Regions from separate parts of the Methylobacterium sp. Gmos1 genome, predicted to be linked through region 1. Evidence: riboswitches for the same ligand, from Rfam matches in the RefSeq annotation. Region 1 holds a riboswitch; the other holds the start of a gene.
The links. A riboswitch is a leader RNA that binds a small molecule or an ion and turns the genes downstream of it on or off. The one in region 1 is predicted to bind cobalamin.
Positions count from the first base shown of each region.

Region 2: linked by a shared signal. The riboswitch ahead of ACS5PV_RS09415 (CbtB domain-containing protein) and the one ahead of ACS5PV_RS13255 (TonB-dependent receptor) in region 1 are both predicted to bind cobalamin.

Region 1 is NZ_JBSNCC010000005.1:284,917-292,027, reverse strand. Features, by position in the region: gene ACS5PV_RS13280 (molybdopterin cofactor-binding domain-containing protein) at 1-812, opposite strand, end outside; gene ACS5PV_RS13275 ((2Fe-2S)-binding protein) at 809-1,288, opposite strand; gene ACS5PV_RS13270 (c-type cytochrome) at 1,302-2,612, opposite strand; gene ACS5PV_RS13265 (hypothetical protein) at 2,967-3,215, shown strand; gene ACS5PV_RS13260 (GNAT family N-acetyltransferase) at 3,265-3,726, shown strand; gene ACS5PV_RS13255 (TonB-dependent receptor) at 3,937-5,994, opposite strand; cobalamin riboswitch at 6,109-6,294, opposite strand; gene ACS5PV_RS13250 (Trm112 family protein) at 6,396-6,599, opposite strand; gene ACS5PV_RS13245 (LON peptidase substrate-binding domain-containing protein) at 6,649-7,111, opposite strand, start outside.
Region 2 is NZ_JBSNCC010000004.1:63,755-70,865, forward strand. Features, by position in the region: gene tatC (twin-arginine translocase subunit TatC) at 1-770, shown strand, start outside; gene ACS5PV_RS09400 (prephenate dehydrogenase/arogenate dehydrogenase family protein) at 884-1,657, opposite strand; gene cobO (cob(I)yrinic acid a,c-diamide adenosyltransferase) at 1,848-2,453, opposite strand; gene cobU (bifunctional adenosylcobinamide kinase/adenosylcobinamide-phosphate guanylyltransferase) at 2,450-2,962, opposite strand; cobalamin riboswitch at 3,070-3,270, shown strand; gene ACS5PV_RS09415 (CbtB domain-containing protein) at 3,301-3,477, shown strand; gene ACS5PV_RS09420 (CbtA family protein) at 3,565-4,323, shown strand; gene ACS5PV_RS09425 (DUF1636 family protein) at 4,320-4,712, shown strand; gene cobW (cobalamin biosynthesis protein CobW) at 4,709-5,743, shown strand; gene ACS5PV_RS09435 (Uma2 family endonuclease) at 5,904-6,494, shown strand; gene cobN (cobaltochelatase subunit CobN) at 6,501-7,111, shown strand, end outside.

The sequences.
Region 1 (7,111 bases):
ACGCGGGCGAGTGCCCGCATCGCCGTCACGGCGGCGTATTCCCGATCGGCCAGCACTGCGAGAAAGTCGCCGTCGCGGTGCACCCGGATCACCCCGGGACGGGCGGCGACCGCCTCCGCGTCGACGCTGACGAGCCGCGCGCCGGGGCGGGGCGGGCGCACGATGCGGGCATGCACCATCCCGGGCGCGCGGATGTCCTGGACGTAGGCCGCGCCGCCCGCGACCTTGGCGGGAATGTCGACGCGCGGCAGCGGCCGGCCCACCACCGTGTAGGTGGCGGGATCGCGCAAGGCGACCGTCTCGGGCACGCTTGCATCGAGCTCGACCTCCTGGGCGATCTCGCCGAGGGTCATGCGGCGTCCGTCCGGCGCATTGATGCTGCCTCCCTCGACCCGCAGCGCCTCCGGCGGCAGGCCGAGGCGATTCCCGGCGACCTCGAGGAGGAGCGCCCGCGCCGCCGCGGCGGCGTGCCGGATCGCGGTCGCCGAGTCCTGCATCGAGTGGCTGCCGGCGGTGTAGCCCTCGTTCGGCGTCAGCTCGGTGTCGGCGGTCTGGAGGCGCAAGGACGCCGGCTCCAGCCCCAGCTCCTCCGCCGCGACCTGGATCAGCGCCGTCTTGATCCCCTGGCCGAGCTCGGCCTTGCCGGTGAGCACCGTCACGGCGCCGTCCTCGCCGATCCGGATCCAGGCCTCGATCCGCGGGGCCTGCCCGAGGCTGCCGGGGAGCGACGCGGCCGCGGCTCCGCGGGGCAGCCCGATCCCGACGAGGAGCGCGCCGCCGACGAGGAGCGTGCGGCGGGTCAGCGCGGTCACGGCGTCGCCCCCGTGGTGGCGGGCTCGGTGCCGGCGGCGCGGCGCACGGCGGCGAGGATCCGCATGTGGGTGCCGCAGCGGCACAGGTTGAGCCGCAGTGCGTCGCGGATCTCGGCCTCGGTCGGATGCGGGACCGCGCGCAGCAGGGCGTGGGCCCGCATCACCATGCCGGCGATGCAGTAGCCGCATTGCGCCGCGTTCTCGGCGATGAAGGCGGCCTGGAGCGGGCCCGGATTCTCCGGGCTCCCCAGCCCCTCGACGGTGGTGACGGGCCGGCCCTCCAGCACCCCGATCGGCGTGAGGCAGGACAGGACCGCGCGGCCCTCGACCTCGACCGTGCAGGCGCCGCACTGGCCGAGCCCGCAGCCGAACTTGGCGCCGTTGAGCCCGAGCTCGTCGCGCAGCACGTAGAGGAGCGGGGTTCCGGGGTCGGCCTCGACCGCCTGGGTGCGGCCGTTCACCGTCAGCGTCGGCATCGGCGTCTCCTCCTCAGCCCCCCGCCTCGGCCCGGGCGCCGCGGCGGGGGGGCTCGCGCATCAGGTCCCGCACCGTCGCGTCGAGGTTCGGCCACGGCCCGTCGGGGCTGAAGCGGGCGCGCAGGTAGGCGGCAAGGTCGGTCATTTGTGCGGGTGTCAGCATTGCGCCGTAGGCCGGCATGATCGGCCCCGGCGCGCGCTCCCGCGGGGCGATGCCGTCGCGCAGGACCAGGAGCAGGTTGCGCGGGTCGGGCGCCCGCAGGGTGGTGCGGTGGCCGAGCGAGGGCGTGGTGTAGGGCACGCCGCCGGCAGTCCCCCCGCCGCTCTCGTGGCAGGTGGCGCAGGCGCCCGCATAGGTCGCGGCACCCCGGGCGAGCGCCGGGTCGTCGCCCGCGACCTCGCGGTCGACCGGGCCGGTGCGGCTGCCGGCGGGACCGGGGCCGTAGAGCGTCGCGACGTAAGACCCGAGCGCCCGGATCTCGCCCTCCGGAACGGTCCTGTGGGCGTCGACCACCGGGCGCATCGGCCCCGCAGGCCCGCCATGCTGCGGGTCCCATTCGGCGAGGTAGCGGGCGAGGCTGTCGGCGTCCCAGGCGAGCGGCGAGGGCGAGGAGCGGTCGAGGGGCGGCACCCACCAGCCGTCGGCCTCGCCCCCCGCATAGGCCTTGGTTCGCACCTCGGCGCCGAGCAGGTTGCGCGGGCTGTGGCAGGCGCCGCAATGGCTCAGGGTCTCGGCGAGGTAGGCGCCGCGATGCCACGCCGCGTCGCGCTGCGGGTTTGCCGGGATCTTCGGCGCCTGCGCGAACAGCAGCTTCCAGCCGGCGAGGAGCGGGCGCCAGGACAGCGGGAAGGGCAGGGCGTTCGCCGTCGCCTCCCGCCGCACCGGCTCGCGGGTCATCGCGAAGGCGTAGAGGGCGGCGATGTCGGGGTCGGTCAGGCCGGCATAGTGGGTGTAGGGGAAGGCCGGGTAGAGGTGGCGCCCCTCCCGGTCGACGCCTTCGCGCATCGCCCGGGTGAAGGCGGCGAGCGAGTAGCGGCCGATGCCCGTCTCCGGGTCCGGCGTGATGTTGGTGGCGTAGATGGTGCCGAACGGCGTGCCGATGCCGCGCCCGCCGGCATAGGGCCGTCCGCCCTCGGCCGTGTGGCAGGAGGCGCAGTAGCCGAGCGAGGCGAGGACCGCGCCCTTGCGCACCTGCTCCGGCGCGGTCTCGGCCGGAACCGGGCCGCCGGGCGCGAGGGCGGGGCGCCAGGCCGCGGCCGCGAACCCTGCGGCGGCGAGGAGAACCGCTCCTCCGAGCCAGGCGGCGATCCGGCGACGCCCCACGAACCGACCTCCCCACGCCTCGAAGGTCCGCTCCTCCGGCGGCGGGACAACCGACGCCCGCGGCCACGGTTCCCGCCGGCCGCGCGCGCAAAGCCGCCCGGTCCTGCCGCATAGTCTTGCCGCAATCCCGCGAAACAGTGGTATCGTCAGACCCGCGACGCGACGCCGGTCGGGCTTGGCTGTTTTACGTCGAGCGGCGGCGCTGCCGCATGGTTCGATCCCGATCGGACGGTGATCCGCCCGCTCGTCCCACTCCTTCGCGCCGGTCCCGTTCTTGCTGATCCCGCGGGGCCGACGGGCGACCCGTCCCGGGATCGTTTCGGATGCGGCTCACCCGCACGAGACCGACGCCGCATGGCCCAGCAGAGTTTCCAGGCCCGCCTCGGGCCCCCGCCGATGAGCGCCGACGACGCGGCCTGCCGGGCCTGCTGCGGCCAGATGCGCGCCCACTGGCAGGAGCGCCCCCACGCCCGCCTGATGGTGGTGGCCTCGACCCCGGTGGTCGAGGCGTTCGGCGGCGGCGTCGAGACCCGCTACCTCTGCCTCGAATGCGGGCACACGCTGTTGCACTCGACCGGCCGCTTCGGCCAGGGCTGGCATTGACGAGCGCGGTCCGGCCGGGCGAGTGACGGCCCGTTCCGGGGAGCGTCCGATGCCGCACGCGATCGTCACCGTCACCGAAGGGTCCGACCTCGTTCCCGTCACCGCGCGCTGGCGCTGGGAGGCATTCGCGCGAGGCCAGGGCCGCAGCCTCGCCGAGGTGACGGCGGCCGAGGCCGTGGGCGCCGCGGCCCCTTCGATGCCCCGCACCTTCGTGCTCCTGGCCGACGACGAGCCCGTCGGCATGGCGAGCCTCGCCGCCCACGACCTCGAGACGCGGCCCGACCTGACGCCCTGGCTCGCCGGCGTCTTCGTGGCGCCCCACGCCCGGGGCCGCGGCCACGCGGTGCGGCTCGTCGCGGCGGTGGAGGCGGAGGCGATGTCCCGCGGGATCCCGACCCTGTGGCTCTACACCCGCAGCGCGGAGGGGCTGTATGCCCGGATCGGCTGGCGCAACGTCGAGACGTTTCCGTATCGGGAGAAGATGTACGCGCTGATGCGGCGGGATGTGTAGGGTCGTATCTAAAAAAATTGATGGATAAAATTTTTTTACTTTGAGTTGATTGAATTCGGTGAGGCACGGGATCCCCTCTCCCAAACGGGAGAGGGGAGGTGCGCTTCATCTTTACTCGAACAGATCCGTTGAAAACGATATCGTTCCTGTCCGCGATCTCACGGCGAAGCCCGGTTGGGCGCTAGTTCGTCGGCAGGGGCCAAACAGTTCTCAGAACCGCCCCGCCAGCGTCAGCCTGACCGCCGTCGGCTCGACCGGGTGGAAGTGCCGGTCGGCGACGCCTGCCGCCTCTCCGGGCAGGCGCGACTCGTAGTAGTAGGTGATCTGGTCGGCCCGGGCGTTCGTCAGGTTGAGCACGTCGAGGGCGAGGCTCATGCCGTTGTCGAAGGCGTAGCCGATCCGGCCGTTGAGCAGGGCGGTCGGCTTCGAGCGCACCGAGTTGTCCTCGATCAGCGGCCGCGGGCCGAAGTAGCGGAAGCGCAAGGTCCCGAACCAGCCCTGGCCCTCGCCGAAGGTGAAGCCCGCCGAGGCGATGGCGGTCGGGGCCTCGGGCACGCGCTGGCCGATCGGGTCGCGGTCGGCAAAGCGCGCATTGGTGAGCGTCAGGTCGCCCTCCAGCCGCAGCCAGGGGGTGAGCGCGTAGTGGTTGCTCCACTCGATGCCGAAGCGGCGGGTCGGCCGGCTCGGCTCGGTGGTGCCGGTATCGCCCTGGAACAGGTTCTCGGAGGCGAAGTCGAGCCGGAACAGGGCGAGGCTCGTCTCCAGGCCGGCGATCGAGCGGTTGCGGATCCCGACCTCGTAGCCGGTCGAGGGCACCAGGAACGGCGAGCGGGCGATGTTGAACAGCGGGCTCACCGGATCGACCGTCGCGGTGACGCCGCGGGCGTCGTTCGAGTGGAAGCCGCCGCCGTAATTCAGGTAGATCTCGGTATCCGCCCACGGCCCGAACACTGCGCCGAGCTTCGGGTTGACGATGCCGTCGCGGGCGCGGCCCGAATTCGCGGGCGTGTCGGAGCGGACGTCGGCATAGTAGCCGTCGGCCCGGAAGCCGACGCTGGTGCGCAGCCAGTCGGTCCAGCGCACGCGGTTCTCGTAGTAGAAGGCGGCGCTCGCCTCCAGCACCCGGTCGTCGAGGACGGTCGAGCGGTATTGCCGGGCGGTGGTGTTGAACAGGCCGACCCGGATGTCGTCGGTGCGGGTCTGCACGCCGATCTCGTTCTCCATCGGCAACCCGAACAGGTCGCCCTGGAAGACCCTCGAGATCTCGCCGCCGCCGAGCACGCGGGCGTCGCGCTGGCGGAACTGGTCGCCGTTGACGGGATCGTTGAGGAAGTAGGTGAAGTTGTTCCAGAGGTTCATCTGGTAGCGGATCACGTAGGCCGAGGCCCGGGTGATGCCGCCGGCATCCGACTGGCTCCAGCGTCCGGAGAGCGAGAAGCGCCCGGTATCGCCGCCATCGGTCGGATCGAGCGTGCCGTAGCGGCCGATGATGCCCTCCGCCACCGCCCGCTCGGGGATCTGGTTGGTGGCGTTCCATTTCGCCCAGTAGGCCATGCCGGTGACGGAAAAACCGTCCGTGGCGGTGCCCTGGCTGTAGCGGGCGACGCCGTTGAGCTTGCGCAGGGCGTCGGGCACGACCCACGGCCCGTCATAGGCTTGCGCCTCGCCCGCCACCAGGAGGTTGCCGGCGCCGAGCGGCACCGAGGCCGCCGAGAGCCCGCGCCTGAAGCCGAAGCTGCCCAGCGTGGTGAGCGCGATGTTGCGGTCGAGCTTGTCGAGATAGTCGATCCGCACCGAGCCGGCGGAGGCGAAGTCGCCGTCGCGGACGAAGTACGGGCCCTTGTGGAACTCGACCGCGCCGACGAGCTCGGGGATCAGGAAGTTGAGGTCGGCGTAGCCCTGGCCGTGGGCGTGGGTGCGCATGTTCACCGGCATGCCGTCGACGTGGATGGCGATGTCGGTGCCGTGGTCGAGGTTGAAGCCGCGCAGGAAGAACTGGTTGGCTTTACCCTCGCCGGAATGCTGGGTGACGATCAGGCCCGGCACCGATTCGAGCACCTCGCCCGGGCGGGTGACGGGCAGGCTGTTGATCACCGCCCCGCCGATGATCCCGGCGCTCGCCGCCTCGACCGGACGCAAGGCCCCGCCGATGCCGGTGACGCCGCCGGGATAGCCGGCGCTGGCCGCCGTCGGTGCTGCGGGCGCCGGAGCGGTCACGTCGATCGTGTCGAGGGGGATGTCACCCTGCGCCAGGGCGGGGACGGGCAGGCAGGCGGCGAGTGCCGCGAGGAACGGGAGACGGGAGGCGGGCACGGGCGAGCCTTCAGGGGCTGTGGCACGTCACCGTGGAGGCACCGGCACACCCCGGCCGGCGCGGCCCACATGTGACCACGGCTGACGGCAGGTCTCCTGGCTTGCGGGTCTCGGCCCTCCATCGTCTTCCCGGGCTCATCGCACCCAGTGACGTCGGTGATGGAGGACTCGCCGCTCACAGTTGCGGGGGCAGCCGCGGCATCTCGCACCGCGTTCCCTTTTGATCCCCGGGGGGAACCGTCCCGTCGAGGTGTAGGCTCGAAATCGGCGGGCGCCAACGCGGCGCACGCCGATTTGTCGGGCGTGTTGCCGGTTGTCGACGGGAAACCGCGCGGGTCGTGTCCCGCGCGGCGCGCTCAATCCGCCAGCGGCCGCGCCTCTTCCGGCAGCATGATCGGGATGCCGTCGCGGATCGGGTAGGCGAGCTTGGCCGAGCGGCTGATCAGCTCCTGGCGCGCCGAATCGTAGTCGAGCCGCTCCTTGGTCAGGGGGCAGACCAAGAGCTCGAGCAGCTTCGGGTCGATGCGGGTGGCCTCGAAGGAGGTCGGGGATTCGCTCACGGGTGGTCCTTCCGAGTGGTTTCGGCGTTTCTCTAGCCCAAGCCGCCGCCTATTGCAGCGTCGGCTCGGCGCCGGAGGCCCGCACCAGTTCCATCTCGGTCACGGCGATCAGCACCTCGGCCCGGGTCTTGAGGTCGGGCGCCTCCAGCATCGCCTGCTTCTCGCGCGGGCCGAACGGGCTCATCATGCACAGCGCGTTCACCAGGGCCTCGTTCGGCGCCTCCTCGATCCCGGCCCAGTCGACCTTGAGGTCGTTGGCCTCGACGAAATCGCGAAGAGCCTTCAGCACGCCGGCGCGGTCCACCGCCTCCTCGCCGGCGCGGGCGTGGAAGTCGCTCTCGAACGGCGCGAAGGTGACCTTGCAGCGCCGGTAGCCGGTGGTGGTCGACAGCTCCTCCTCGATCCGGAAGCGGGCGATGCCGGTGAGCGAGATCAGGTAGCGGCCGTCGCCGGTCTCGGCGAACTGGGTGACCCGGCCGGCGCAGCCGACCTTGAACAGCTTGGGCGACAGC
Region 2 (7,111 bases), on a different contig from region 1:
CCTCGCGCGCACCCCTGATCGAGCACCTGATCGAGCTGCGCTCGCGGCTGATCAAGTCGCTGCTCGCCTTCGGGGTGATGTTTTTCGTCTGCTTCTTCTTCGCGCAGCACATCTACAACATCCTCGTCCACCCCTATGTCAGCGTGGTGGGGGCCGAGAAGGCGCGGCTGATCGCGACCCATTTCCTCGAGCAGGTGTTCACTAACATCAAGCTCAGCGTGTTCGGCGCCGGCTTCCTGTCCTTCCCGGTCGTCGCCACCCAGCTCTACGCCTTCGTGGCGCCGGGCCTGTACCGCAACGAGCGCCGGGCCTTCCTGCCCTACCTCGTCGCCACGCCGATCTTCTTCCTGCTCGGCGCCCTCGTCGTCTACTTCCTGGCGATGCCGCTGCTGATCCGGTTCTCGGTCAGCCTGCAGCAGATCGGCCAGCCCGGCGAGGCCACGATCGAGCTCCTGCCGAAGGTGGACGAGTACCTCTCGCTCATCATGACGCTGATCTTCGCCTTCGGGATCGCGTTCCAGCTGCCGGTGATCCTGACCCTGCTGGGCCAGATCGGGCTGATCGACTCGAAGTTCCTGAAGGAGCGCCGCCGCTACGCGATCGTGCTGGTCTTCGTCGCCGCCGCGGTGCTGACCCCGCCGGACGTGATCAGCCAGCTCTCGCTCGCGATCCCGATGCTGCTCCTCTACGAGGCGTCGATCGTCTCGGTCCGGGCGATGGAGAAGCGCCGCGAGCGGGACCGGGCGGCGGAGGACGCGGCGGGGGAGTAGGGCTCTGCCCTCTCCTTTCCCCCGAGGATATCGTGCCACCACCCGGTCATCCCGGGACCGCGAAGCGGGATCCGGGATGACGCGGAGGGTTTCGTAAAACCCCGCGGCCAGTCTCAGCCCCCGGCGCCGGCCGGCTCGACCTCCTCCAGTTCCCCCTCCATCCGCGCCGCCAGCTCGAAGAACCGCCGCCGCACCTCGCCGGCGTAGGGGTTCTCGCGCTCGATCGCGTGGTAGACCTCCGGCGCGTCGTGCCGGACCATGCCGACGGCCTGCATCACCAGGTCGAAGCTGCGGGTGGTCATCCGGGTCGGCAGCGGCTCCATCGCCACCAGCACCTTGGCGATCAGGTGGGTCAGGCCCTGCACCGCCGCCGCCTCGCGGTCATGCGCCTCCGGCGTGGTCAGGATCACCGTGAGCCCGAGGGCCCGGCGCAGGAAGACGCCGACTTCCACGCCCCGGTCGCCGCGCACCGGGCAGACCGCGATCTTGAGCCCGCGCAGGCCGTCCCGCGCGCTCTGCGGCCCGAACAGCGGGTGGGTCGCGACGATGTCGACGCAAGGCGGCAGGCCGGCGCGCATGATCTCGGCCGGCCGCACCTTCACCGAGCCGACATCGAGGACGAGGGCGCCCGGCCGCAGGTGCGGGGCAACCTTTCGCACCACCTCGGCGAGGGTCGGGACGGGCGTCGCCAGGATCACCACCGGGCAGCCGGCGGCCTCGTCCAGGCCGCACGCGTCGACCCCTGCCGCCGCGAAGGCGGCAGCGGGCGCGAAGGGGTCGTGGACGCAAAGCGTGAAGAACGGGGCCAGATGCGCGGCGACGAGGCGCCCGAAGGCGCCAAAACCGATCAGGCCGAGGGCGGGGAGCGGGATGGGAGAGGACGGCACGGGAGACCTCGGAGCGGGGGCGAGGTCGGCGGGCCTGGATTTCCTCGGAAAGCCCCAACCGCCGACACGTCGCAGCGGTTGAGAGAGATGACGAGCACTCCGCCGCTAGGTGCGCGGCGAATAATACAGTCCGGTCGGGAGGGCGCTGGTCATGGCCGAGCCTGTAGCGCTGTCCTACCCGGGCGGTCAATCAGAACTCGATGCCCTCCTGCGCCTTCACCCCGGCGGCGAAGTGGTGCTTCACCTGCCCCATCTCGGTGACGAGGTCGGCTGCCGCGACCAGCTCCGGCTTGGCGTTGCGGCCCGTCACCACGACGTGCAGGTCCGGTCGGCGCCGGCTCAACGCCGCCACCACCTCGTGGAGCGGCAGGTAGTCGTAGCGCAGCGCGATGTTGAGCTCGTCGAGGATCAGGAGCCGGATCGCCGGATCGGCCATCAGCGCCTCGGTCCTCGCCCAGGCGGCGCGGGCCGCCGCCACGTCGCGGTCGCGGTCCTGGGTCTCCCAGGTGAAGCCCTCCCCCATCGTGTGCCACGCGACCTGGTCGCCGAACCGCTCCAGCGCGAAGCGCTCGCCGGTCTCCCAGGCGCCCTTGATGTACTGCACGACCCCGACCCGCCAGCCGCGGCCCAAGGCCCGCAGCATCAGCCCGAAGGCGGCGGTCGACTTGCCCTTGCCGGGGCCGGTATGGACGATGAGCAGGCCCTTCTCGATCGTCTTGCCCGCGACCTCGGCGTCCTGCACCGCCTTGCGCTTCTCCATCTTGGCGCGGTGGCGCGCCGCCTCGTCGTCGCTCATGGCGTGTCTCCCTTGAGGATCATCGGCAGGCCGGCCACCACCAGCACCACCCGGTCGGCGATGGCCGCGAGCCGCTGGTGCAGCCGCCCGGCCTCGTCGCGGAACCGGCGGGCGAGCGCGTTCTCCGGCACGATGCCGAATCCCACCTCGTTCGAGACCAGTACGAGCGGCCCGGCCGCCAACCGGCAGGCCTCCACCAGTGCGTCGATCTCGGCCTCGAGGTCGGCCTCGTCATCCAGCATCGCGTTCGTCAGCCACAGGGTCAGGCAATCGACCAGCACCGGCCGGCCCGTCGGCGCCCGGCCGATCGCCGCCGGCAGATCGCGCGGCGCGTCGACCGTCTCCCACGGCAAAGGCCGGCGGGCGCGGTGCTCGGCGATGCGCGCGCGCATCTCGCCGTCGAAGGCTTGCGCGGTCGCGACGTAGCGCCAGGGCCCCGGCAGGGCCTCGATCAGCGCTTCGGCGTAGCGGCTCTTGCCCGAGCGGGCGCCGCCCAGCACCAGGGTCAGGCGCGGGGCGGCGCGAATCGGATCCGGCACTCGGCCCTCCTGTGCGGAAATCTCGGCGCCGGAGGTGTCGCGGCAGGCGGCACCGATTGCAAGCGCGCAGGCGACCGGCTAGGGTCGCGCACGACGGTGCCTCGGCGACGAGGTGAAAAGGGAACGCGGGAGCCGGGTTTCGTCCGGTACGCCGCGGCTGCCCCCGCAACTGTGAGCGGTCGCACACGGTCCGCCATCGGCCACTGGAGCGATCCGGGAAGGCGGTGGGCCGGCAGGAAGCCGCGAGCCAGGAGACCTGCCGTCACCCCTTTCTCTCGACGCCGCCGGTGGGGCGGCAGGAGTTCGTCATGGTCGCGATCACCCGGTCCCTCTCCCCCGCGCTCGTCGGCGAGCGCCTGAGCGCCGTCCTCCTGGCCGCCACGCTCGGCATCGGGCTCCTGTTCGTCTCCGGCTTCGCACCCGTGGTCGCCCTGCACAACGCCGCGCACGACTGGCGCCACGCCCACAACTTCCCCTGCCACTGACCGGGGCCTGACCCTCGTCGAGCCGCGCGGCCTGCGCCCCGAGGGGCCGCGGGCCCGCGGCGCTTTGGTCGTGCAGGAAACGCTCCCATGACGAAACGTCTGCTCGCCGCGGCCCTGGTCGCCGGCTTTCTCGCCGCGTGCGTGACTTCGCTGCTGCAATTCGCCCTCACCTCGCCGCTGATCCTCGCGGCGGAGAAGTACGAGACGGCGGAGAGCCCCGCCCCCACCCGCGTCTCCGCCAACCCGCTGATCGTGCTGGCCCATGCCGGCCACGGCTCTGCCGGGCACGACCACGGCGGCGAGCCGCAATGGCAGCCGGCCCCCGGCCTGCCGCGCCTCGCCTTCACGGCGCTCGCCACCCTGGTGAGCGGCGTCGGCTACGCGCTGCTGCTCGGTGCCGTGCTGGTCGCGGCCGGCCGCGAGGTCACGCCCGCCGAGGCGCTGCGCTTCGCCATCGGCGGCTTCCTCGCCGCCAGCCTCGCGCCGGCGGTGGGGCTGCCGCCGGAACTGCCCGGCACCGCGGCCGCCGCCCTCGAGTCGCGCCAGCTCTGGTGGGTGGCGACCGCGCTCGCCACGGCCCTCGGCCTCTACCTGGTGGCGATCCGCCGCGGGCCGGCCGCGATCGCTGTCGGCCTCGCGCTCATCGTCACGCCGCACGCCTGGGGCGCTCCGCACGGGCCCGAGGAGATCTCGGCGATGCCTCCGGTCTACGCGGCGCAGTTCGCCGCCCGGTCGCTGGCGGTCGCCTTCGCGTTCTGGGCGGTGCTCGGCCTCGCCTTCGGCTGGGCCTGGGGTGCCGTCGCCGGGACGAGGGGCGCCGCGCGCCGCAGCGAGGTCGCCGCGTGAACGAGCCGATCCCCTCCGACATCTGCACCCTCTACGTCTGCACCACCTGCCGCGACGCCGCCGACCCGGCGGACGGTCCGCGCGCCGGCGCCCGCCTGCACGAGGCGCTGACGCGGGCGCTCGCGGCCCGGCCCGGCGCGGCCGTGCGGATCGAGCCGGTCGAATGCCTGTCGGTCTGCAAGCGGCCCTGCACGGTCGCTGTCGCGAGCCCCGGCCGCTGGACCTACGTCTACGGCGACCTCGACCCCACGATTTCCCCCGAGGTCATCCTCGACGGCGTCGGCCTCTATGCCGGGACCCCGGACGGTATCGTGCCCTGGCGCGAGCGTCCGCAGGAATTCCGCAAGGGCGTCGTCGCCCGCCTCCCTCCCGCGCCGGTTCACACATGACCATCCTCAACAAGATCCCCTGCACCATCGTCACGGGCTTCCTCGGCGCCGGCAAGACGACGCTGGTGCGCCACGCCGTCGAGCACAACGACGGCCGGCGGCTCGCGATCATCGTCAACGAGTTCGGCGATGTCGGCTTCGACGGGTCGCTGCTCGCCGAGTGCGGCATCCCGGGCTGCGACGCCGACGCGGTGGTGGAGCTGCCGAACGGCTGCATCTGCTGCACCGTCGCCGACGACTTCGTGCCGGCGCTCAATAAGCTCCTCGACCGGCCCGAGCCGCCGGAGCACATCCTGATCGAGACCTCCGGCCTCGCGTTGCCCAAGCCCCTGGTCCAGGCCTTCAACTGGCCGGCGATCCGCTCGCGGGTGACCGTCGACGGCGTGGTGGCGGTGGTCGACGGCCCTGCGGTAGCCTCGGGCGCCTTCGCGGACGATCCCGACGCGATGGCCGCGCAAGCCGCGGCCGATGCCAGCGTCGAGCACGAGAACCCGCTCGAGGAGGTGTTCGAGGACCAGCTCCTCTGCGCCGACCTCGTGGTGATGAACAAGTCCGACCTCCTCGACGAGGGCGAGCGGGCCCGCGTCCGTGCCGAGGTCGAGGCGCACCTGCCGCGCGCGGTCAAGCTCGTCGAGACCGCCCACGGCGCTCTCGATCCCCGCGTGCTGCTCGGCCTCGGCGCCGCGGCGGAGTACGATCTCGCCGCCCGGCCCTCGCACCACGAGACCGAGGAGGACCACGACCACGACGATTTCGAGAGCGTCGCGCTCCCCGTGAAGGCCGCCGGCTCGCCCGACGACCTCGCCGCCCGCGTCGCCAAGGCCGCCGAGGTGGCGGGGGTCCTGCGGATCAAGGGCTTCTGCGCCGTCGCCGACAAGCCGATGCGCCTCGTCGTCCAGGGCGTCGGCCGCCGCGTCGCGCACCATTACGACCGGCCCTGGCGTCCGGGCGAGCACCGGGACGGGACGCTGGTGGTGATCGGGCTCACCGGGTTCGACAAGGAGGCGGTGGCGGCGGCGCTGAAGGGCTGAGGGCTCGAACGCCCGGGTCGAGTGCATTCCCCCGCCTCCGCGACAGATCCCGGGCTTGCCCGGGATCTGGGCACCGTCTTGGTCGGCGGGTGGTGGACATTATATCGTCCAAGTCGCGTCGCCTCCGACCTCTAGAAACCCCAGCCCCGGAGGGCATCGCATGTCGGAGCCCGCGCCGCGGCGCTGGAGCGTGCAGGAGTTCTTCGCCTGGCAGGAGCGCCAGGACGAGCGCTACGAGCTGGTCGGCGGGGTGCCGGTCTGCATGATGGCGGGCGCCCGCAACGTGCATGACGACATCGTGGTCAACCTCGTGGCGGAGTTCCGCACCCGGCTGCGCGGGACGCCGTGCCGCCCCTTCACCGGCGACGGCAGCGTCGAGACCCTGCCCGGGCAGATCCGCCGGCCGGACCTCGGCGTCGATTGCGGCACCCGCGACCCGAACGGGCTGGTCGCCGCGGAGCCGCGCCTGATCGTCGAAGTGCTGTCACCCTCGACCCGCGACTTCGACGCGTTCGACAAGCTCGAGGAATACAAGTCGGTCGGGAGCCTCGCGGTGATCCTGCTGGTCGAGCCGAACGCCCCCGAGATCGCCCTGTGGCGCCGGGATGCGGACGGGGCCTGGCATCGACGCCTCGTCGCCGGGCTCGACCAGACGATCGACCTGCCGGAACTCGGCACGAGCGTGGCGTTGGCGGACATCTACGACGGCGTCGTCTTCCCTCCGCGGCCCCGCCTGGTCTCGGGGGTCTGACAACCGATGCACCTCCTGCGCATCGATACGGTCTCCCTCGACGAGGGCGAGGCGGCGGTCGATCTGGGCCAGGCGCCCGGCGACATCGTCGTCCTGTCCTTCACCGATTCCGACCTCGCCGGCCTCGGCCAGGCCTATGCGGGGCTGCCGGGCGACTGGCCGAGCCTGCGGCTCGCCAAGCTCGCACAGCTGCGCCACCCACTCTCCGTCGACCTCTACGCCGACGCGGTGATCGCGCGGGCCCGCTTCGTGCTGGTGCGCTGCCTCGGCGGGCTCGATTACTGGCGCTACGGGCTCGAGCGGCTGTCCGAGACCTGCCGGGCCAACGGCATCCCCCTCGCGGTGCTGCCGGGATGCGACCGGCCCGACCCGCGCCTCGACGCCGTCTCGACCGTGGCGCGGGAGCTGCTCGCGGCCCTCGACGGGTATTTCCGCGCCGGCGGGCCCGACAACCTGCGCCGGCTCCTGACCCGGATCGCCGCTGAACTCGGCCGGCCGGTGGCGGCCGAGCCGCCGCGCGCGCTGCCGCGGGGATTTGCCTGGTGCCCGGGCTGCGGCGTGCGCGACAGGCCGGAGCCCGCCTCGGCCCTGCCCCGGGCGCTCGTCCTCGTCTACCG